3 regions of the Hydrogenophaga sp. BPS33 genome follow, and region 2 is predicted to be linked to each of the others. Evidence: predicted binding sites of a transcription regulator. Region 2 holds the regulator's gene; each other region holds the start of a gene.

Region 1 (7,424 bases), 320 kb from region 2:
GCATCATGTTGCCCGACAGCGGTGGCCTGCAAGAGGAAGAGGCCGAGTTTCTCAACCGCCATCGCCTGAGCAAGCACTCGCCGGCCCTCCCCCTGTACACACGCAAGGACGCGGTCCATTGCCTCGAACGCTTTCACACCGTTCCCTGGGATACGCCTTGGGAACCTGTACACGGCGTGAAAGCGCGGCTGTATCGCGCAGGCCACATCCTGGGCGCGGCCTCGGTGCTGCTGGACAACAGCGTGTCCACCCTGCTCTTCTCGGGCGACCTGGGTCGACCCGCCGACATCCTGATGCCCGCGCCGGACCCCATCGTGTCGGCGGACCGCGTGGTCGTCGAGTCAACCTACGGTGATCGCCTGCATCCCGACATCGATCCGTGGCAGCAACTGGCGCACATCATCCGTCGCACAGCCGCGCGAGGGGGCGTCGTTATCGTGCCGGCGTTTGCCGTGGGGCGTGCGCAGACCCTGTTGCACATGGTTCAGGTGCTGATGCAGCGTGGCACGATCCCCCATCTCCCGGTGTACCTGGACAGCCCCATGGCGGAAGATGCCACTGCCGTGTTCGTGCGCCATGCGTCGGAACTGCGCATTTCGGCGCAGGCGTGCCGGGCATTGCCTCTGAGCGCCACCCAGGTCCGCACGACGGACCAATCCCGGGAGCTCTGTGCCCGGCGTGGGCCGATGGTGATCATCGCCGGCAGTGGCATGGCCACGGGCGGCCGCGTGCTGCATCACATCAAGAAGTTCGCACCAGACAGGCGCAATACGATCCTGTTGTCGGGTTTCCAGGCCGGCGGTACACGTGGCGCCGCGCTGGCGTCCGGTGCGAGGAGCTTGCGCATTCACGCAGAGGATGTGCCCATCCACTGCGAAGTCGCGCAACTGTCCTGCGCTTCCGCGCACGCCGACGCTGCGGAGGTTCAAGCATGGTTGGCGGGCATGAAAACAGCGCCGGTCGCCACGTTCGTCACGCACGGTGAACCTGCCGCCGCCGACGCCATGCGCCAGCGCATTGAACGCGGACTCGGGTGGAACGTCTGCGTTCCCGACTACCTTGAAACCTACGCCGTCTAGCCCATGTACAAACGCATTCTTGTTCCTGTGGACGGCAGCCCCACGTCAGACCAGGCCCTGGACGCCGCGATCGACCTCGCCCTGTCCGGCGGCGGCCACCTGCGCTTGGTTCATGCGCTGGATGAACCCCTGTGGTTGGCCGCGTATGGCATTCACGGCCGCACCGGTGCCGGCCTTTATGACGCCATGCGCGACAGCGGCCATGAGCTGCTACAGGCGTGCATGGAGAAGGCGCAGTCCGCGGGGGTCGAGACGGACATGATGCTGCTCGACAAGCCAGGCGTTCGGCTCGGCGAGGCCGTCGCCCAGGCCGCCAAGCGCTGGAACGCAGATCTTGTCGTGCTCGGCTCGCACGGCCGAAGGGGATTCCATCGGGCGGTTCTGGGCAGCGGCGCCGAAGAGGTGATCCGCCAGGCGCCTGTGCCCGTTCTGGTGGTTCGGTGCCGCACGGGCGTCCCTGCGGCGACGTGATCCGGCACGCGCATGTCGGCTGCCGGCCCCGCAACGGGCGCGTTTGACAAGGATCAATACGCCGAAAGGGCGTCGCCCCACAATGGGTTTTCCTTTGCGAGGACTCACCATGGATGCGACGAAAAACCCTCTCTATCAGCAGTTGCTCTCGACACTGCGGCAGCGCGAAGGCGAACTGCGGACCTTGCTCCAGGCCGACGACGACCAGGCTCTCGCATCGGCAACGGGCGATGCCGAAGTCATCGACTTCAAGGAGCTCGCAGCGCAAGGCGCTGCCAGCGCCGTGGCGGATGTCCAGATGGCCCATGCGGCCGAGGAGCTTGCCAACGTCCTGACCGCTCAGCGCCGACTGGATGACGGCACCTATGGGTTCTGCGCCGACTGTGGCGAGCCGATCACCGAGCAGCGCCTGCTGGCCATGCCGCAGGCCCTGTACTGCACCGCGTGCCAGGCCGCGCACGAACAGGCCTCGGGCAGGCTTGCGCCATCGAGGAAGACCCCATCATGAGCAACCTGAGAGTTCTGGATCCCCCAGCGAGGATCCAGATCCCGATCCGGTGACCGAGGCCGGCGTTCGCCCTCGCGCAGGATCCGGCAGGCCACTCCTGCGCGCCCACGCCGTGTGCAAAACCTACGGCAGCGGTGAGACGACCGTGCATGCGCTGCGCTCGGTGGACCTGGAGGTCCTCGAAGGCGAGTTCATCGTCTTGCTGGGTGCTTCGGGCAGTGGCAAATCCACCCTGCTCAACATTCTCGGCGGGCTGGATCGCCCGAGCTCGGGCGAGGTGTCGTTCCTCGATGAGGCGCTGACAACGGCGAGTGAAGACAGCCTCACCCGTTACCGCCGCGAGCACGTCGGGTTCATCTTCCAGTTCTACAACCTCATCCCCAGTCTCACGGTCGCCGAGAACGTGGCGCTGGTCACCGACATTTCGCGCGACCCCATGCCGGTGGACGAAGCGCTCGCGCTGGTGGCGCTCACGCCCCGGCGCAACCACTTTCCCTCTCAACTCTCTGGAGGCGAACAGCAGCGCGTGGCCATCGCCCGCGCCATCGCCAAGCGGCCCCAGCTTTTGCTGTGCGACGAGCCGACCGGCGCGCTGGACTACGCCACCGGGAAACTGGTGCTCGAAGTCATTGCCCGCATCAACGTGGAACTGGGTACGACGGCCATCGTGATCACCCACAACGCGGCCATCGCCGGAATGGCCGACCGCGTCGTGCGTCTGGCGGACGGGCGCATCGCCAGCGTGGAGAAGCCGCCGCGGCGGCTGACACCGGCCGAACTGTCGTGGTGACTGCGATGAAAGCGCTGGACCGCAAAGTCTTCCGGGATCTGCGTCTCCTCTGGAGCCAGGCCCTCACCATCGCCCTGGTGGTGGCCAGCGGCATCGGCGGATTCCTCGCCATGCTGTCCGCGGTGGATTCCCTGGCACGCGCGCGAGACGCCTTCTACGTCGAGGGTCGATTCGGTGACGTCTTTGCGGCGGTGCGCCGCGCACCCGCCTCTCTCGCGCCACGACTGGCGGAACTGCCGGGCGTGATCGACGTGCAGACCACCGTGGAAGCCATGGCGCGTGTGAGCGTGCCAGGCAGCGTGGACCCGGTGATGGGGCAATTGATCGGCCTGGACCCACAACAGCCGCCCCGCCTCAATCAGGTGCTCCTGCGCTCGGGGCGGTGGGCCGAAGGCGGCACCCGCAGCGGCGAACTGGAGACGGTGGTGACGGAGAGCTTCGCACAGGCACACCGGCTTGCACCCGGCGCGACGGTCAACGCGCTCGTCAACGGCAAGCGCAGGACCTTGCGCATCACCGGGACGGCCCTGTCCCCCGAATACATCTTCGGCGGCATGATGGGCGCGCCGGACCTGCGGTCCTTTGGTGTCTTCTGGCTGGACCGCAACGAACTGGCCGCCGCGCTGGACATGGCGGGCGCGTTCACACGCGTGACGCTCAAGCTGGCGCCGCAGGCGTCTCAGGGCGCGGTCATCGACGCCGTCACCCGCTTGCTCGCCCCGCTGGGGGGATCCCCCGCGCACGGGCGCGACGAGCAGACCTCGCATGCGATGCTGAACAACGAAATCAAGGAGCAACGGGTCTTGGGCACGGTGTTGCCCGCCATCTTCCTGGCGGTTGCCGGGTTTCTGCTCCATGTCGTCACCGCCCGACTCGTCGCGACACAACGCGAGCAGGTGGCCGCGCTCAAGGCGCTGGGGTATGCGAACCGAGCCATCGCATGGCACTACCTCAAGCTCGTCGCGCCCATGGTGGGTGGCGGCTATCTGCTGGGACTGGCGCTGGGGAATTGGCTTGGGGAAGGCCTGACGCGGCTCTACGCGGACTTCTTTCACTTTCCGAGCTTCGAACACCGCATTCCCCTGCTCCTGGCGGCGCTGGCCCTGGTCATCGTGGGGCTCACAGCGCTTCTGGGCACGCTGACCGCCATTGCAGCCACGGTTCGACTCTCCCCGGCCGAGGCGATGCAGCCACCCGCGCCAGGCCGCTACCACCGCGCGTGGCTGGAACGCCTGCCGGGGATTCGCCCCACACCGGCACTGCGCATGATCCTGCGCAACATCGAGCGCAAACCGCTGCGCGCCGCCGTCACCACCGGCGGCATTGCCGCCGCCGTGGCCATCGTCATCATGGGCAACTTCTTTCGCGATGCGATGGACGCGATCGTCCATACGCAGTTCGACCTGGCGATGCGCGGCGATCTCATCGTCTGGGCCAACGACCAGGTCGACGAGAGCGCCGCCCGTGAGCTGGCCAGGCTGCCGGGGGTGCTGCAGGTGGAGGCGGGGTACCGGGTGGCGGTCCGCTTCAGCCACGGCTCGCGCAGCGAAAACAGCCTGGTGGACGGGCTGTCGGTCTCGCCCGAACTGCAGCGCGTGGTGGATGTGGACCGCAAGGTCGCCTTTGCGGGCCTCCATGGCGTGCTGATGACCGATCGCCTCGCGGACAAGCTCGGCGTCAAACCGGGCGACACCGTGACCATGCAGGTGCGCGAGGGGCGCCGGCAGACGCGAGAGGTCGTCGTGGAACGCACGGTGCGCGACATCATGGGCCTGAACAGCTTCATGGAGCGCAGTGCCTTGCTGCAGCTGCTGGGGGAAGGCCACGTCGCCAACAACTTCAGCCTGCGCGTGGCAAAGGGCGCATTGCCGCAGGTGCTGGAAGCCACGCGAGATCTTCCCCGCATCGCGGGGGCGTTCAGCAAAGCCACATTGCTGCGCAACATGCAGGAGGTGAGCGGGCGCAACATTCTCATCATGAGTTCGATCCTGACCGCGTTCGCGATCGTGATTGCCGTGGGGGTGGTCTACAACAACGCGCGCATCGCGTTGGCCGAGCGGACATGGGAGCTGGCCAGCCTTCGGGTGCTGGGCTTCACCCGAGCCGAGGTCTCGTTCATTCTGCTGGGTGAACTGGCCCTGGGCATCGCCATCGCGCTGCCGCTGGGCATGGGTCTGGGCTGGGGTCTTACGCACACCGTCGTGGAGCTGATGCGATCCGATCAGTTTCTCTTTCCGGTGGACATCCAGCCCCGCACCTATGCCTGGTCCGCGCTGGCCGTCGTCGCGGCGGGCGTGGCCAGTGCCCTGGTGGTGCGCCGCCGCATCGACCGCCTGGACATGGTGGCGGCACTGAAAACGAGGGAGTGATGACGATGCCCAAACGGAGAATGGCCCTATATGGCGCAGTCGCCCTGGCCGCCCTGGCCCTGCTGGCCTGGGCACTGGCGCCCAGGCCGGTGGAGGTGGAGGCCGCGCGGGTGGAACGCGGCCATTTCGAATATGCCATTGAGGAAGACGGGCGAACCCGCCTGCGAGATCGGTACGTGGTGGCGGCGCCCGTGGCGGCCCACCTGTCGCGCATGACACTGCGCGAAGGCGATCGTGTGCAAGCGGGTGACACCGTGGCGGTGCTCACGCCGGTGATGTCCTCCCTGTTCGACGAGCGCAGCCTGCGCGAAGCCACGGCGCGCGCCCGGGCCGCGCAAGCGGCGGTTGCGGGCGCACAGGCGCGGCTGGAGCGCGCACGGCTCACGCAGGACGAGGCCGGGCTGGATTTCCACCGCACCGAAACGCTCGCCAGAGACGGATTTGTTGCCCCTTCGCGCCTGGACAGCGCCCGGCTGGCGCTCGATGCATCGCGGCGCGAACGCCAGGCCGCCCAGGCCGCGCTCGAGATGGCGGTGCATGAACGGGAGCAAGCACAGGCATCCGTACTGCCTGCAAATCCCGGCACGGCCGCCGGGCGGCCCCTCGCGGTGCGCGCGCCGGTCTCGGGCGTGGTGCTGCGAGTGCCATTGCCCAGCGAAAACACCGTGGCGTCCGGTGCCCCGCTGCTCGACATCGGAGACCCGTCGCAAATGGAAGTGGTGGCCGAGCTGCTCACCACGGATGCCGTTCAGGCCACGCCCGGCACACGCGCCTCGATTGAGCGATGGGGCGGACCTCCCGTGCAGGGACAGGTCCGTCGCGTCGAACCCGCGGCCTTCACCAAGATTTCCGCGCTGGGCATCGAAGAGCAGCGCGTCAAGGTGCTGATCGACATCACCTCTCCCCCAGCCCAGTGGCTTGCACTGGGCGACGGGTTTCGTGTGACCGTGCGCGTGATCACCATCAGCACCGACGATGCGGTGATGGTGCCAGTGGGCGCGCTGTTCCCGCACGGCAGTGGGGAGATGGCGGTCTATGTGCTGGATGCAAACACGGCGCGGGTGCGACCGGTGCGCATCACCGCCCGCAACAGCAACATGGGCTGGGTCCGCGAGGGGCTGACGCCGGGCGAGCGCGTCATTGTCTACCCGCCGCCCGGTGTGACCGATGGCCGGCGCGTGAGCGTGCTGATGCCTTAGCACGGCCGCCCTCCACTTCCTGCGCGCCACTGGTCGCATCGATCGCAGCCAGCGCAGGCGCCTGCTCGGCGGTTGAGAAATATCAAGATCCTAGGCGCGGCGCGGCCTAGAGTGGGCATCTCATCACTGATGGAAACGGGCCGTTTCCGGATTCGATTGACCTTGCAAGGAGAAACAGCGTGAAGACAGATGCATTGCTCAAGGCGGACGTCACGTCCGAACTCGCCTGGGACCCTTCGGTGGGTGAACGCGCCGGCATTGGCATTGCCGTCAGGGACGGCGTGGTCACATTGAGCGGCCAGGTCGACAACTACATGCGCAAGTACGCGGTCGAGCGGGCGGTGCGGCGCGTCTCTGGCGTTCGGGGAATCGCCGTGGACCTCGAAGTCCTGTTGGCCGACGGCGCGAAGACCAGTGACACGGACATTGCGCAGGCCGCCTTGAGTGCCATGCACTGGCACTCCGCAGTGCCCGACGACCGCGTGCGTATCGAGGTGGATGACGGCCATGTGACGTTGACCGGCGAGGTGGACTGGGCCTATCAAATGGCCGGTGCCGAACAGTGTGTTCGTCCGCTGCGGGGCGTCAAGGGCGTGACGAACAACATCCGCATCCGCCCTCACGCGAACGTCGCGGACATCGCCACCGGTATTTCATCCGCGCTGACCCGTCACGCCCAGCGTGAGGCCCGCAACATTTCGATCCAGGTCGACGGTGGCGTGGTCACCCTGCGCGGCAAGGTGGACTCTCTGCGGGAGCGCGAGGCCGCCGTCGGCACGGCCTGGTCTGCCAAAGGCGTGACACGCGTCGTGGATGAACTCGAGATTGGCGCCTGAGCGCCCTCTTCTTCCAATCATTTTTCAAGAGAGTCTTCCATGTCTTACAAGCGCATTCTGGTGCCCTACGACGGGAGCGAAACGTCCGACAAGGCGCTGGTCGCCGCACTCAATATGGCCCGTGAACAGGGCGGTCGCGTGCGGGTGATACACGACATTGACGAGCTCGCGA
Region 2 (7,424 bases):
ACCTACGACGAGCAACGCGGCGAGCCGCGCGGCGCGCGCTCGAAGAAGGCCGACCCCACGGCGCTGGGCCTGGGTGCCTGCGTGGATTGCACGCTGTGCGTGCAGGTGTGCCCGACCGGCATTGACATCCGCAACGGCCTGCAATACGAATGCATCGGCTGCGCTGCCTGCATTGACGTGTGCGACACCGTGATGGACAAGGTGGGCTACCCGCGCGGGCTGATCCGCTTCTCCACGCAGAACGGCATTGAGCAAGGCTGGGGCACGCGCCAGATGCTGCGCCGGGCGTTGCGCCCCCGCGTGCTGGTCTACACGGCCATTCTGGGTGTCATCACGATCGCGGTGGGCCTGAGCCTGTTCCTGCGCACGCCGCTCAAGGTCGACGTGATACGCGACCGGGGGGCGCTCGCGCGCATGGTGGAAGAGGGCCGGATCGAGAACGTGTTCCGCCTGCAGATCATGAACGCCACCGAATTGCCGCAGCGCTATGCCATCCAGGTCTCGGGCCTGCCCGGCATCGCGCTGGACACGCCGGCCGAGGTCGAGGTGCTGTCGACCGAAGTGCGCGCCGTGGCCGTGCGCGTGCAGATCCCGCCGGACGCGGCCAGCAGCGGATCGCATCCGATCCGCTTCGACATCCGCGCCACAGGCGACGAGGGCATCCACGTGTCCGAAAAGGCCGTGTTCCTCGTGCCGCGTTGAACTTGTTTTCCGTCTTTGAAGGAGCTCGCGTGAACCCATCGTCCTCTCCCACCGTCCAGATACCGAGCGTGGCTTGGTGGCGCGTGCCGCAAATGTGGCTGGTGGTAGGTGGCCCGCTGATCGTGGTGCTGGCCAGTCTCGTCATGGTCTACATTGCCGTGACCCATGCCGACCCGGTGCTCGACAAAACCGCTTTCGAGCGCGACCGCGCGGCGGCTTCCGTGCTGCAAGGCCAGGCGCGTGACGAAGCCCTGATCCAGCTGCAGCCCGCCCACCAGGCGCGCAACCACGCGGCCTCGCCCGTCGTGCCGCAGGAGCGATGAAATGAACGTGCGCCAATGGATGGGCATCGCCTGGCCCACCTTCCTCACTGCCGCATTGCTGGAGATGCTGGTGTTCGCGATGGTCGACCCGGGCGACCTGCACTGGCTCGGCGGCCAGCCGCTCGAAGGCTCGCGCCAGATGGTCTACACCGTGGCGTTCTTCGTGTTCTGGGCGGTGACGGCGCTCTCGGGCGCGCTCAGCGTGTGGCTGGCGCGAGACTGAAATGGAGAAGGGACGCGATCCGCCGCCGGGCCGCCCCAAGGCGGATCAGCCCCCTTGGGGGGGGCAGCGACCCGCGAAGCGACATCATCCACAGGGCTGCGGGTTCACGATGCGGCGCAGGCCGTCCGTGTCCTTGATGCGCACGTAGCGCTGCTTGACGTCAATGATGCCGTCGTCGACGAACTTCGAGAACGTTCGACTGACCGTCTCCAGCTTCATGCCCAGGTAGCTGCCGATCTCCTCGCGCGTCATGCGCAGCACCAGCTCCGACTGCGAGAACCCCCGCGCGTGCAGCCGTTGCACCAGGTTCAGCAGGAATGCCGCCAGCCGCTCTTCTGCGCGCATGCTGCCCAGCAGCAGCATCACGCCGTGGTCGCGCACGATCTCGCGGCTCATGATCTTGTGCACGTGGTGCTGCAGCGTGGTGAATTCGCGTGAAAGCTCTTCCACCTGGTCGAACGGCATGATGCAGACCTCGGCATCCTCCAGCGCCACCGCGTTGCACGAGTGGTGGTCGTTCACGATGCCGTCCAAGCCGATGATCTCGCCCGTCATCTGGAAGCCGGTCACCTGGTCGCGGCCATCGGCGGTGGTGACGCATGTCTTGAAAAACCCTGAACGCACCGCGTAGAGCGACGTGAACTTGTCGCCCACGTTGAAGAGCGCGGCGCCGCGCGGGATGCGGCGGCGCTTGGAGACGATGGCGTCGAGCTTGTCCATTTCCCCCGGGTTGAGTCCCATGGGCAGGCACAGCTCCCGCAGGTTGCAACTCGAGCAGGCGACTTTGATGCTTTGGGCGTCCATAGGGCGAAGCATACCCCCGTAAGCATTGGGGGCGAAATGCGATCTGGGCACTTGTTGACCGAGATCAAGGGGCGGCAGCCCAGTCTGCCGCACAGTGAGGGCCTTGATGGAGATTTCATTTTGAGCCACGCCATTTCCGAGGAGCTGTTGCGCCGGTTCGACGTTCCCGGCCCGCGCTACACCTCGTACCCCACCGCCGACCGGTTTGTCGAGGCGTTCACCGAGAGCGACTACGTCCAGGCGCTGGAGCAGCGCCGGGCCGGTTCGATGGCGCTGCCGCTGTCGCTCTACGTGCACATTCCGTTTTGCGAGTCGGTCTGCTACTACTGCGCCTGCAACAAGGTCATCACCAAACACCATTCGCGCGCGACCGAGTACCTGCGCTACCTGGCGCGTGAAGTGGAGCTGCAGGTGGCGCACATCGGCAAAGGCCAGAACGTCTCGCAACTTCACCTGGGCGGAGGCACCCCCACCTTCCTGTCAGACGCCGAACTCGGCGACCTCATGACCATGCTGCGGCGTCACTTCACGCTGGTGCCGGGCGGCGAGTACTCGGTGGAGGTGGACCCGCGCACGGTCACGGAAGAACGTCTCGAGACCCTGGCGCGCCTGGGCTTCAACCGCCTGAGCTTTGGCGTGCAGGACTTCGACCCGGCCGTGCAGAAAGCTGTGCACCGGGTGCAGCCGGCCGAGCAGGTGTTCGCGCTGGTGGCGGCCGCGCGGCGCATCGGCTTCGAGTCGGTGAACGTGGACCTGATCTACGGCCTGCCGCTGCAAACGCCGGAGTCCTTCGCGCGCACGCTGGCGCAGGTGAACACGCTGCGGCCCGACCGCATCGCGCTCTACGGGTATGCCCACTTGCCCGCGCGCTTCAAGCCGCAGCGGCGCATTTCCGCCGTGGAGCTGCCCAGCCCGAGCGACAAGCTCGGCATGCTGGCCCTCTCGCTCGACGCGCTGATGGACGCGGGCTACGTCTATGTGGGCATGGACCATTTCGCCTTGCCCAACGATGCGTTGGCCGTGGCCAAACGCCAAGGCCGCCTGCACCGCAACTTCCAGGGCTACAGCACCCAGCCCGACTGCGACCTGATCGCGCTGGGTGTCTCTGCCATCGGCCGCATCGGCGCCACCTACAGCCAGAACGCCAAGACGCTGGACGAATACCGCGACCTGCTCGACCAGGGCCGCCTGCCCGTGGTGCGCGGCCTGGCCCTCACGCGCGACGACCTGCTGCGGCGCGCGGTCATCATGGCCTTGATGTGCCAGGGCGAGGTGCAGTTCGAGTCGATCGAACTCGGGCATCTGATCGATTTCAAGCGCTATTTCGCTCGCGAGATGGACGCCCTGAAAACGCTGGCCGACGAGGGCCTGATCCGCCTGGACGACGCGAGCGTGCAGGTGACCGAGACCGGCTGGTTCCTGGTGCGCGCCATTGCCATGGTGTTCGACCGCCACTTGCAGGCAGATCGTGACCGGGCGCGTTTCTCCCGCATCATCTGACCCGCGCGAACGCGTCCGAGCATGCAAACCTCGATGGCGATCACCGCGTTGTTCATGGGCCTGGTGGGCGGCCCGCATTGCGTGGCCATGTGCGGTGCCGCGTGCGCGGGCGTGGGCCGAGCGGCGGGGGCGCGCAGCACGCAAGCCTTGCTGAGTTTCCAGCTCAGCCGCATCGCCGGCTACGCGCTGTTCGGCGCCTTTGCCGCGGGCTCGGTGCAGGGGCTGGCGTGGCTGGGCACGAACACCGCGGTGCTGCGTCCGGTGTGGACCATGTTCCATGTGGGGGCGCTGCTGCTGGGCATGGCGTTGCTGTGGCGTGCGCGCCAGCCCGCCTGGATCGAGAACCTGGGGCAGGCCGTGTGGCGCAAGGCCAGGCCCACGATGGCCGCGCTGGGGCCGCGCGCGCCGTTCGTGCTGGGCCTGGGGTGGGCGCTCATGCCCTGCGGCCTGTTGTACTCCGCCTTGCTGGTGGCGTCGTTGACGGCCCACGCGTTCGAGGGCGCGGCCGTCATGGCACTGTTCGCGCTCGGCACCTCGGTGTCGCTGCTGGCCGGGCCGTGGTTGCTGCTGCGCTTGCGTGGCGCGCGCTCCGGTGGCTGGGGTATCCGGCTCGCCGGATTGGCGTTGATGGCGACCTCGGGCTGGGCACTCTGGATGGGCGTCGCGCATCCATCCGGTTTGTGGTGCGCTTAGCCTGACGTGCGTTCAGGCAGGGTCGCCAACACCAGACCCAACAGCGCGATGCCGAACGCGACACCCTGCATGCCTGTGAGCCGTTCGCCCATGAACAACACCCCGATCGCTGCGGCGCTGATCGGCAGCATTACCGTGAAAACGCCCGCCTGCGAAGCCGGCACCGCCTTGAGACCCGTCATCCAGAGCCATACCGTCCACACGCTCGCGGCCAGCGCGTAGAACACCAGCAAGGCCCAGACGGGCAGGGCGACCGTGGAGAAATCGAACGACCAGGCGGCCCACAGGCCCAAGGGCGTCACCAGGGCGAATCCCCAGAGATTGATGATGGCCGAGATCCGCTTGGGTCCCAGGCCTTCGGTGAGCAGTTTCCCGATCACCACATAGGACGCTTCGCACACGACCGCCGCGAACACGAGCAGATTGCCCAGCAAGGCCTTATCCATGCCGAACGGCCCCGCCCGGTCGACCGCCGCGCCAGCGTCCACCTTCTGCAGCGAGAAGAGTCCGATGCCGATGGCCGCGCAGGCAATGCCGGCCGCGCTTCGCCACCCCAGGCGTTCGCGCAGGAACACCCAGCTCAGCGCGGCGACCACCGCGGGGATGGACGACATCACCACACCTGCCGCCACGGCGGTGGTCATGCTCACGCCGAACAGCATGCAAACGGAAAACAGGAAGTTGCCCAGGAACGATTCCAGAAACAACAGCACACGTGTGCGGCGCGACAGGGACGGCTCGTGCGCCGGCTTGCGCAGCCAGTTCCACATCGCCACGCCGCCGATGCCAAAGCGCAGCCAGGCGAGCAGGAACACCGGAAACACCAGCACCAGCGGTTTGGACAGTGCGACGTAGCTGCCGACCAGCGACATGCTCAAGGCCAGGCTGGCGTAGGCCCATCCACGGTTCGGGGAAGTCATGGCGATGTCATGGGAGTGCACTGAACTGGAGCGCATGATGCCCCAAGTGCTGTGTCATTTTTCAGAATGAGAGATTTTCTTTTCTCAATGTGAAATTACAGAATGTTGCGGCGCAAGAAATTTTCTCAATGTAAGAAAACGATTTTTGCATTGAGATATTTGTCGAAAATATCCTTTAAAAACAATGAGAAATTTTTTCTCTTATATAAGACATAAGAGCTTCTCATGGTCTTCTATAAGACTTAAAGTCTGTCCAACGGCATCGCCATTGCATGCAAGCTTGCCGGGCTGTTTCATCAACCTCAAGGAGTCTTCAAATGCCCCAATCCCTCACCGAGCAACTGAGCCGTCAGCAGCAGATCGATGCCCTGGAAAAAGACTGGGCGACCAACCCCCGGTGGAAAGGTGTGAAGCGTGGCTACAGCGCGGCCGACGTGGTGCGCCTGCGCGGCAGCATGCAAATCGAGCACACGCTGGCCAAGCGTGGCGCCGAAAAGCTGTGGGACAAGGTCAACGGCGGTGCCAAGAAGGGCTATGTGAACGCCTTCGGCGCGATCTCCGCCGGCCAGGCGATGCAACAGGCCAAGGCTGGCCTGGAAGCGGTGTACCTGTCGGGCTGGCAAGTGGCCGCCGATGGCAACACGTCTGAAACCATGTACCCGGACCAGTCGCTCTACGCCTACGACTCGGTCCCCACCATGGTCCGCCGCATCAACAACACCTTCAAGCGCGCCGACGAAATCCAATGGGGCCGTGGCATCGAGCCGGGCAGCGCTGAATTCATCGACTACTTCCTCCCCATCGTGGCCGACGCGGAAGCCGGTTTCGGCGGCGTGTTGAACGCCTTCGAACTGATGAAGAACATGATCGCCGCTGGCGCGGCAGGCGTGCACTTCGAAGACCAACTGGCCGCTGTGAAGAAGTGCGGCCACATGGGTGGCAAGGTGCTCGTGCCGACGCAAGAGGCCTGCGAAAAGCTGATCGCTGCCCGTTTTGCGGCCGACGTGATGGGCGTGTCCACCATCGTGCTGGCCCGCACCGATGCGGAAGCCGCCAACCTGATCACCAGCGACCACGACGCCAACGACAAGCCTTTCCTGACCGGTGAGCGCACGCAAGAAGGCTTCTACCGCGTGAAGAACGGCCTGGAGCAGGCCATCAGCCGCGGCGTTGCCTACGCGCCATATGCCGACCTAGTGTGGTGCGAAACCGGCGTGCCCGACATCGGCTTCGCCCGCGAGTTCGCCCAGGCGGTGCAGGCCGCGTGCCCGGGCAAGCTGCTGTCTTACAACTGCTCGCCGTCGTTCAACTGGAAGAAGAACCTCAACGACAAGCAGATCGCGTCGTTCCAGGAAGACCTGGCCGCGTTGGGCTACAAGTACCAGTTCATCACGCTGGCCGGCATCCACATCAACTGGTTCAACACCTTCCAGTTCGCCCATGCCTACGCACGCGGCGAAGGCATGAAGCACTACACGGAAATGGTGCAGGAACCCGAATTCGCCGCACGCGACAAGGGCTACACCTTCGTGTCGCACCAGCAGGAAGTGGGCGCGGGTTACTTCGACGACGTGACCACGGTGATCCAGGGTGGCTCGTCCAGCGTGAAGGCGCTGACGGGGTCGACCGAGGAAGAGCAGTTCCACTGAGCTGAATCCGCCTCACAGAGGAGACAGGGCCACCCTTCGGGGTGGCTTTTTTTTAGGGGGCATACTGAATAGGTATTTCGAGCCTCGGCAGGTCACGATTTACTGAAAGACACCCAGAGAGAGATGAGAGCTACAACTAGAGCCATCAGAGTTAGCCATTCCATGCGGCTCTGCGCTTTGACGCTCTCCCGCACGCTGACAATATTTGCCAATTGCGCAAAATGATCCCTTGTCAGACCCTCTTCCGAAATTGTGCGTGACGCTAGATATTTTGTGTGTTCGCAGAGAAGCTCAGCTAGTGGCTTTGATTTCTTCTCGTCCCACAAGGATGTTGCGGAAAATTTGGAGCACTGGAAGCTATATAGGCTCTTATCCTCAGTACGCATTTTTAGTTCCGATGCGATCAGAGGAGTGCCGATTGACATGTCAAAGAAACGCTGAATCTTCTCCAATGATTTAGCGCTGGTACGTTTGCGAACTTGATCTAGTTTAAGTGATGTTGTGCTTGTTTTTAGATTTTTTGACACTTCAACCAAAAACTCTATTGCAGCAAAATTGACCAGGATTTCATCAAGGTGCTCGTGGCAGAAATATGTGTATGCGTGAGGCT
Region 3 (7,424 bases), 220 kb from region 2:
CTGGCGCACGCTTTCATGACAAACGCCAACAACGTGAGCTTGATGCCCGGACTCTGGGCGGCCATGTCATGTTGCAATGCCATCAGCGCCGTCAAATCGCATTCGTCGAACTGTGCCACGTGCGGCACCTCGGCCCAACTGGCCGACAGACGCCGGGCAATGACCTGGCGGACCCGGCTGAAGGGCTTGCGTTCGACCTCGCCGAACAGCGCGTAGTCGTAGGTCTCAACCTGTGGTGGGGAGATCATGGCGGTTACCTGCAGGCGTCAGGCCAGACCAAATACCTGATCGCCACTTTTGCCACCCAGACCTGGATGGATATCAAAGCGCACCACGCCCACAGCGACACCGGAGCCCGCCGCAGCAGCGATGCGGGCCGTTCCCGCAGTGCCAAAGCCGCCACACAACTCGACGGCCACTATGCCCTGATCCAGCAGAGAACGCACGACCAACTCGGCCTGTTCATAGTTGGGAGCTCCGATCGTGGTGAGTTCCACCTCGGGGGTGCGCACGACACTGCGGTGCTCGGCCGGATTTGCACCCGGTGCAAGAAAAATGAAGGCGGCTTTCAATGCCATGAGCATCTCCTTGGTGATGGGGATTCAAACCTGTTTCTCGGGCTGAAATCCGGCCACGAATCGATCGATTTCCTCTTCGCTCACGTTGCCAGCGGCGATCACGCCGATCAGTGCCCCCACCGGCAATACCGTGCCCTGAGCAGCGACCTGCCTGCGCAGAACACCAGCAGCCTGCGCCTCGCATTCGTTGGTGACCTTTTCGGTCTCCACATCGAATACGCGCTGGCCCGCCTCGATCACCGCGCCCGGCACCACGTGCCAAGCTGCTACCGTGCCTTCCTTCATGGTGAGACCAAGCTTGGGCATGGTGAGAGCCTGAATGGCCGCCGCACTCATCGAGCGATCGCCGCTTTGGCGCCATAGGCCACTGCATCTCTCACCGCGTGGGCGATGGACGCCGCGTCGGGGATATACGCGTCCTCCAGGTTCGGCGCAAATGGAACCGGCGTATGCGGCGGCGTCACCATCCGCACGGGCGCACGCAGCGATTCGAACGCCTCTTGCGCCACAAGCGCCGACACATCGGTGGCGATATTGCAACGCGGGCTCGCCTCGTCCACCGCCACCAGCCGGCCAGTTTTGCGCACGCTGCGCAAGATCGCATTGGTGTCCATGGGCGAGGTCGTGCGCAGATCAATGACGTCACAGTGGATCTGCTCGGCCTCCAGCATGGCCGCCGCCGCAATGCAGAACTTCACCATCCTTCCCACCGCGACGATCGTGGCATCCTCGCCGGTGCGCACCAACTTGGCCCTTCCGAAGGGGATGGCATAAGGTTCATCGGGCACTTCTTCCACGTCATCGTACATAGCCTTGTGCTCGAAGAAGATCACTGGATCGTCATCTCGAATGGCCTGGATCATCAGGCCCTTGGCTTCGTAGGGCGACGACGGGATCACCACCTTGAGCCCGGGAATGTGGGTGAAGACGGGGTACAGGCACTGGCTGTGCTGACTGGCCGCACGAGAACCGGCGCCATACAGTGTTCGCACCACCACCGGCGTGGTGGCTTTGCCTCCGAACATATAGCGGAACTTGGCCATCTGATTGATGATCTGGTCGCCGCAGACACCAAAAAAATCGACAAACATCAGTTGCGCCACCGGACGCAAGCCGGCCACCGCAGCCCCTGCGGCGGCGCCGATGAAAGCGCTTTCGCTGATAGGGGTATCGATGACCCGCTCTCGGCCAAATGCGCCCAGCAGGCCCTTGCTCGCGCCAAGCACGTCGCCCCAGGCGTCCTGTTGTCCTTTTGCGCCCATGCCACCGGCAATATCCTCGCCCATCACGATCACTCTCGCGTCGCGCTCCATTTCCTGGCGCATGGCTTCGTTCAAAGCTGCGCGAAACGATTTCGTGCTCATGCTGGTTCTCCTGCGTAGCTCTTGTAGACATCGGTCAACAATTCGGATTTGTCAGGCGGCGCCGATGCGCGGGCCTGCGCCACGGCGACGTCGATCAGGCAAGCCACATCGGTTTCGATCCGATCCAGGACCGGCGCTTCGACCTGTCCGGAACTCGTGAGTCGCGCGCGCAGGAATTTGAGGCAGTCGAGAAAGTTGCGCTCCTCCCGGACCTCGCCCGGGGGGCGATAGGTCATCTGATCGCCTTCGAAATGGCCGAAGTAGCGGGTGAACTCGATATGAATGAATTCCGGCCCACCGCCGGCGCGCAGTCGGGCCACCGCCTCCTGGGCCGTGCGGTACACGGCAAAAAAATCGTGCCCATCGATGCGCATCCCCGGGATGCCAAAGCCTTCCGCGCGGCGCACTGGGTTGTGCCCGCCAATGGACCAAGCGCTGGCGGTGCTTTCTGCGTAGCCGTTGTCTTCGAGAACGAACAGCACCGGCAGTTGGTAGACCGAAGCGAAATTCAGGGACTCCAACGTGGTCCCCTGGTTGAAAGCGCCGTCGCCAAAGAAGGCGACCGCCACCGCTTTGCTGTGCGTTACCTTGGCGGCCAGCGCGGCACCGCATACCAGGGGTGGCCCACCGCCTACGATGCCGTTGGCGCCCAGCATCCCTTTGCCGATATCGGCGATGTGCATTGAACCGCCCTTGCCCTTGCACAGCCCATTGCCGCGCCCGAAGATTTCTTTCATCATCGCTCCCACGTCGCAGCCCTTGGCAATGGCATGGCCATGACCGCGGTGTGTGCTGGCAATGTGGTCGCCATCTTCCAGTTGCATGCACACGCCAACGGCCGATGCCTCCTCGCCAGCGTAGAGATGCACGAAGCCCGGAATTTGTCCGGTGGCAAATTCCTTGTGAACACGCTCCTCGAACTCGCGGATCGTGCACATGTCACGATACGCTCGTATCAGTTCTTCCATTTCGATCTGCATACCGAGTCTCCTTGGGTTGACACTGGTTTGCCGCGCTGATGATTTTCTGCGCGACGCAAGCCAACGATAGGCGCGCTGCGAGCAGACCTCTTGAGTTGACGCAATGAAGTGCAAATTCATCGGCGTTCGAAGGCGTTTGAGCGAGCGCGCCCCACCCCGTCCAGCAGGCGCCTATTCGGCAGCCTTGGGGTATCCCACGGTCTGCGACAGCAGCACTTGCTGGCCGTGATCCAGTCCGAGTGCCTCCGCAATCGCCTCGCGATCGATCCAGGCGCGTAACACTGTTGCCAGCCCATTGCTTGCGGCGAACAGGTAGACGTTTTGTGCCACTGCACCAGCCGCGACATGCGCGAAGGCATCGCGCTGCGCCACCGGCACCATGCTCATGCGCGCGTGATGGGCCACGTAGACCAGGTCCAGGGGCGCCTCGTCGACAAAATCCTGATAACCCGTGATGCGACGCAGGTCCACGCCCGCGGCCAGTTCAAGCGCATGGGCCACCGGGTCGTAGCGGTAGGCGCCGCCGGGGAGGGCTGCATAGACCTCGATCTCCTGGGCATTGAGCGCCGAAGGCGATGTGCGCCCGCCATCAGAACGGTTCACGCCAAACGCAGCCCACAACAATTCCGACAGCATCTGCAACGGCAACGGCCGAGATGCGAACTCCCGCACCGAACGGCGCTCCGCCAAGGCGCGCATCAGTTCCATGCCGCCTGACGTACGAGGTTCAGGCAGTTCGATGGAGGATGCAGCAGAGCCCGCCACCGGTTTGGCGCGCAAACGTCCCATGGCGCCCAGGACGAGTTTGGTCATTGTCTTCATGGCGTTTTCTCAGCGCATCTCGCGGCCCACTGCACCGCAGAATTTCAGGCCACATCCTCTCCAATGCGCATGACGACACGCCCCTCGATGTCCCCCGCGCGCATCCGCTGCAACACCTGGTTGATGTTGTCCAGGCGGTCCTCGGCATAGACCGTGTGCACTTTGCCCTCGGCGGCGAAAGCCAGGGCCTCCTGCAAGTCCTTGCGCGTGCCAACGATGGAGCCACGAACAGTCTTGGCGTTGAGCACCACGTCGAAGATCGGCAGAGGAAAGTCGCCTGGGGGTAGCCCAACGAGCGCCATGGTTCCTCGCTTGTGCAACATGTCCAGCGCCTGCGCGAACGCGCTGCGCGAAACCGCCGTCACCAGAACACCATGCGCACCGCGTATGGCGCGTTGTATCTCCTGCGCGGGATTCTGTGAATGGGCGTTGACGGTCATCTCCGCGCCAAGGGTGCGCGCCAGAGCAAGCTTGGCGTCATCAATGTCTACGGCAATAACGTGAAAGCCCATGGCCTTGGCATACTGCACCGCCAGATGGCCAAGGCCCCCGATGCCGGACACTGCCACCCAATCGCCAGGCTTGCATTCGAGCATCTTCAGGCCCTTGTATACCGTCACGCCTGCGCACAACACAGGCGCTATCTCAAAAAAGCCGACGTTGGCGGGCAGGTGCCCGACGTAGGCAGGATCGGCCAACACGTACTCGGCGTAGCCGCCGTTGACGGTGTAACCCGTCATCTGCTGGCTATCGCACAAAGTCTCCCAGCCAGTGATGCAGTGTTCGCATTGGCCGCATGCGGTGTGCAGCCAAGGCACGCCAATGCGGTCGCCTTCCTTGATTCCAGAGACGCCTTTTCCCAGCGCGGCGACGAACCCCACGCCCTCATGACCGGGAATAAAAGGCAGCGAAGGCTTCACAGGCCAGTCACCGTCGGCCGCATGCAGATCGGTGTGGCATACACCCGAGGCCATCACCTTGACGAGAACCTGGCCAGGCAAGACCTCCGGTATGGGAACTTCATCGATTTGCAGCGGTTGACCGAAGGCGTGAACGACGGCGGCTTTCATCAGGGGCATGGAAATCTCCATTGGCGCTGGGAACATGGGGTCGATGGATTCGTTACAAAGAATAGAAGGCGATGTCGACCGACCCTTTGAGCCAACTCAAGCGAGAGCACGAAAGGTCTTGGACCACGGGTTGCGCCGCTTGGAAGTCGCACCCGATGTTGGCAGGCCCGAACGTGAATCGGCGCCTTTCAAAGTGGGGCCGCGACGGCTCGGTAGAACTTGATCAAACGCAATCCCCTCACCCCCGCCCATGTCTAACCTCGTGCGCTCCACTCAACGCGAAGGAGTCAAGATATGTCCACGAAGATCGAACAGGAGAGGCGAAAGGCCGCGGAAATGGCTCGCGCCATCAGTTGTGTGCACGAAGTCATCAACGACATCCGTCTGCGGTGAACCTCCAGAGTCTCATTGACGCGCTGGGCGAACGCGTCCGAGTCCCCTTCTCGCTGACCATGCCGGGTGGTCACGGGTATCGCAGTGGCGTGGGCAGCCCCCTCTTCCACATCATTCTTCGATCCGAAGCCACATTGGCTTCGTGCGTGATGCACGGCCACATCGGACTGCTTGATGCCTACTTCAACCAGGATGTCGATATTGAAGGCGATCTTGGCGCAGCGCTCGCCGCAGGAATGGCTGGCGGGCTTGATCGGCTACCCAGTGCCATCGGCCAAGTTGAAAACGAGCTCCATGAGTTGCGATTTTTCAACCGGCGCAAGCATCACGCCAAGTCCAATGCCCGCGCCCACTATGGCCTGGGAACCGAATTCTTCCGACTTTGGCTCGACGACCCGCTGATGATGTACACATGCGTCTACTGGCCGCAAGGGACTCTGACACTTGAGGACGCTCAGCGTCAAAAGATCGATCATGTCTGCCGCAAACTGCGCCTGTCTGCGGGTGAACGGTTTGTCGACATCGGTTGCGGCTTCGGCGGCTTCATCGTCTGGTAGAGCGCGAGGTGATGCGGCTGGGCGGAATCAAATCGCTGTACTCCGACAGCTTCTTCTCGTTCAAGGAGTTCGCCGAGGCTTATGGCATGGAACAGTTCGCCAGCTTGAAGGCCAAGTACGACCCGCAAGGACGGGCGCAAAGCCTCTATGAAAAATGTGTGTTGCGCGCATGATGCCCCTTTCACGGCAATCTCGATGCTCTTGGCCTCGCGCTCTGCTTGGCGTGTTAGCGCATCGCGAATCGATTTCTCCACGCTGCTCATGGTCACACGCGGCTTGAGCGTGACATCGTTGCTGACGCCCACCACACCCAAGAGGTTGCGAACCGCCGAACTGGCGGCACTGCGCTCGTATTCCCATTCGACCTGGCCGCTGAGCGTGATCCAACCTTTCTCCACCTTGGCGTGCACCGTATTGGGCACCATCGTGTTCCATGCCAATGCCTGCTTCGCAGCGGCGGCGATGTCCGCGTCTGTGCGTTAATTGCTGTTGGGCAGGTTCACCGTGATCTCCATCGCCAACGCCTTCACTCCATTGACGCGCTGTGTGGCTCGCCCGGCGGCATATTTCTCCGCATACGAAGAAAGGTGCCCCGTCAGTGTGACGACGCCATCTTTGACGATCACGCCCACTTCGGTCTCATTGACATCAGGCGCCCACTTCAGTTCGGCCAGGATGTCGTCCTTGAGTTGCATGTCAGTTTTTCATGGTGATTTCGTAGCCAGACACCTTGTGTGAGATCGCGGACCGGCTGCCCAGGCAGAAATTTAGAAGTTCACAAGGCGCGCAAGCACCTGTCCACGTGCGAACGGCTCTCCGACGGGAACGCAGATTTCCTCAAGAACGCCGTCATGTGGCGCTTCGATATCGACGCGCCAGTCGGCCAGGCGAGCGCTCCCCAATCGCTGCCCCGACCGGACACGGTCACCTTCGCATGCAAGCCATCCCTCGACGAACGCGGCACCTGCACCTTCGATCGATTCCCATCTTGCTGGATCAACCATGACATCGCTCACAATATCGGCTCCCTCGCAGTAGGGTGACGGCATGGCGGCAGCACAGGGCCAAGCCTCGATTCTGTGGCTCCAGCGGCAATGTACGGTGGCGGACAGACCAGACGGGGCGTCATCGTGATCATTTGGAAATGCCAAACCATCACTTTGTGGACCAGACTGCGCCAGCACCGTGCGCCACGTCCCCGTTGGAGCGCATCACACGCCGCGCGCGGGTCATCAAGCCGTTGACCTACCGGAACAGCGCCGGCCGAAAAAAGATCGTACCCATCGGTCCTTGCCTGATAGAGCACAGCCCAGGTACCCATGTCGACATTGTCTGGGGGGCATCGGGCCAACACTCGGCTCAACTGCCGAAAGAGGCCATCGAGAACGCCGAAGCCGATGGTCAACTCGTCCTGTTGGAGTGACGGGGTTGAACTCATCTCGCATCGTCGAAGGGTTCGAGGGAAAATGGGTCGAGGGTGCGAAGTTCGCTCATGGTGTTGCTCCTGTTTGAACGGTGGAAATAGATCACCTGGCAGGTCCGCGACATCACGTGACAAGGTGCCGGCGCGAAGGGAATTGCAGCGTGTCGTGTGTCTGTGCTGGTTGTATTGAGCATGCTCAACAAATCATCAGGTCACGTGCAACTTGATGAAGTGCCA

Evidence for each region. Region 2 encodes FNR, which switches genes on or off when oxygen is low (the NO sensors DNR and NnrR bind a similar motif). Its sites were predicted from a motif close to TTGATNNNNATCAA; they were not measured.
Region 1: F9K07_RS15070 (TraR/DksA family transcriptional regulator) is a predicted target of FNR. The motif match lies at 1,594-1,607, and genes of this name have one in related genera.
Region 3: adhP (alcohol dehydrogenase AdhP) is a predicted target of FNR. The motif match lies at 4,901-4,914, and genes of this name have one in related genera.

What each region holds. Positions count from the first base shown of each region.
Region 1 is NZ_CP044549.1:3,271,265-3,278,688, forward strand. It holds gene F9K07_RS15060 (MBL fold metallo-hydrolase RNA specificity domain-containing protein) at 1-1,079, shown strand, start outside; gene F9K07_RS15065 (universal stress protein) at 1,083-1,550, shown strand; gene F9K07_RS15070 (TraR/DksA family transcriptional regulator) at 1,660-2,058, shown strand; gene F9K07_RS15075 (ABC transporter ATP-binding protein) at 2,156-2,848, shown strand; gene F9K07_RS15080 (ABC transporter permease) at 2,854-5,217, shown strand; gene F9K07_RS15085 (efflux RND transporter periplasmic adaptor subunit) at 5,238-6,416, shown strand; gene F9K07_RS15090 (BON domain-containing protein) at 6,596-7,252, shown strand; gene F9K07_RS15095 (universal stress protein) at 7,292-7,424, shown strand, end outside.
Region 2 is NZ_CP044549.1:3,590,396-3,597,819, reverse strand. It holds gene ccoG (cytochrome c oxidase accessory protein CcoG) at 1-702, shown strand, start outside; gene F9K07_RS16735 (nitrogen fixation protein FixH) at 732-1,025, shown strand; gene F9K07_RS16730 (hypothetical protein) at 1,027-1,248, shown strand; gene fnr (fumarate/nitrate reduction transcriptional regulator Fnr) at 1,333-2,052, opposite strand; gene hemN (oxygen-independent coproporphyrinogen III oxidase) at 2,173-3,552, shown strand; gene F9K07_RS16715 (sulfite exporter TauE/SafE family protein) at 3,574-4,245, shown strand; gene F9K07_RS16710 (DMT family transporter) at 4,242-5,165, opposite strand; gene aceA (isocitrate lyase) at 5,483-6,814, shown strand; gene F9K07_RS16700 (hypothetical protein) at 6,907-7,424, opposite strand, start outside.
Region 3 is NZ_CP044549.1:3,371,724-3,379,147, forward strand. It holds gene F9K07_RS15565 (2-oxo acid dehydrogenase subunit E2) at 1-248, opposite strand, end outside; gene F9K07_RS15570 (DUF6506 family protein) at 267-578, opposite strand; gene F9K07_RS15575 (biotin/lipoyl-containing protein) at 603-914, opposite strand; gene F9K07_RS15580 (alpha-ketoacid dehydrogenase subunit beta) at 911-1,942, opposite strand; gene F9K07_RS15585 (thiamine pyrophosphate-dependent dehydrogenase E1 component subunit alpha) at 1,939-2,922, opposite strand; gene F9K07_RS15590 (SagB/ThcOx family dehydrogenase) at 3,094-3,744, opposite strand; gene adhP (alcohol dehydrogenase AdhP) at 3,789-4,835, opposite strand; gene F9K07_RS31880 (BON domain-containing protein) at 5,109-5,207, shown strand; gene F9K07_RS15600 (SAM-dependent methyltransferase) at 5,204-5,764, shown strand; gene F9K07_RS15605 (hypothetical protein) at 5,776-5,937, shown strand; partial or broken gene F9K07_RS31885 (BON domain-containing protein) at 6,097-6,189, opposite strand; gene F9K07_RS31890 (BON domain-containing protein) at 6,244-6,459, opposite strand; gene F9K07_RS32295 (biotin/lipoyl-containing protein) at 6,532-6,813, opposite strand; gene F9K07_RS15620 (hypothetical protein) at 6,909-7,187, shown strand.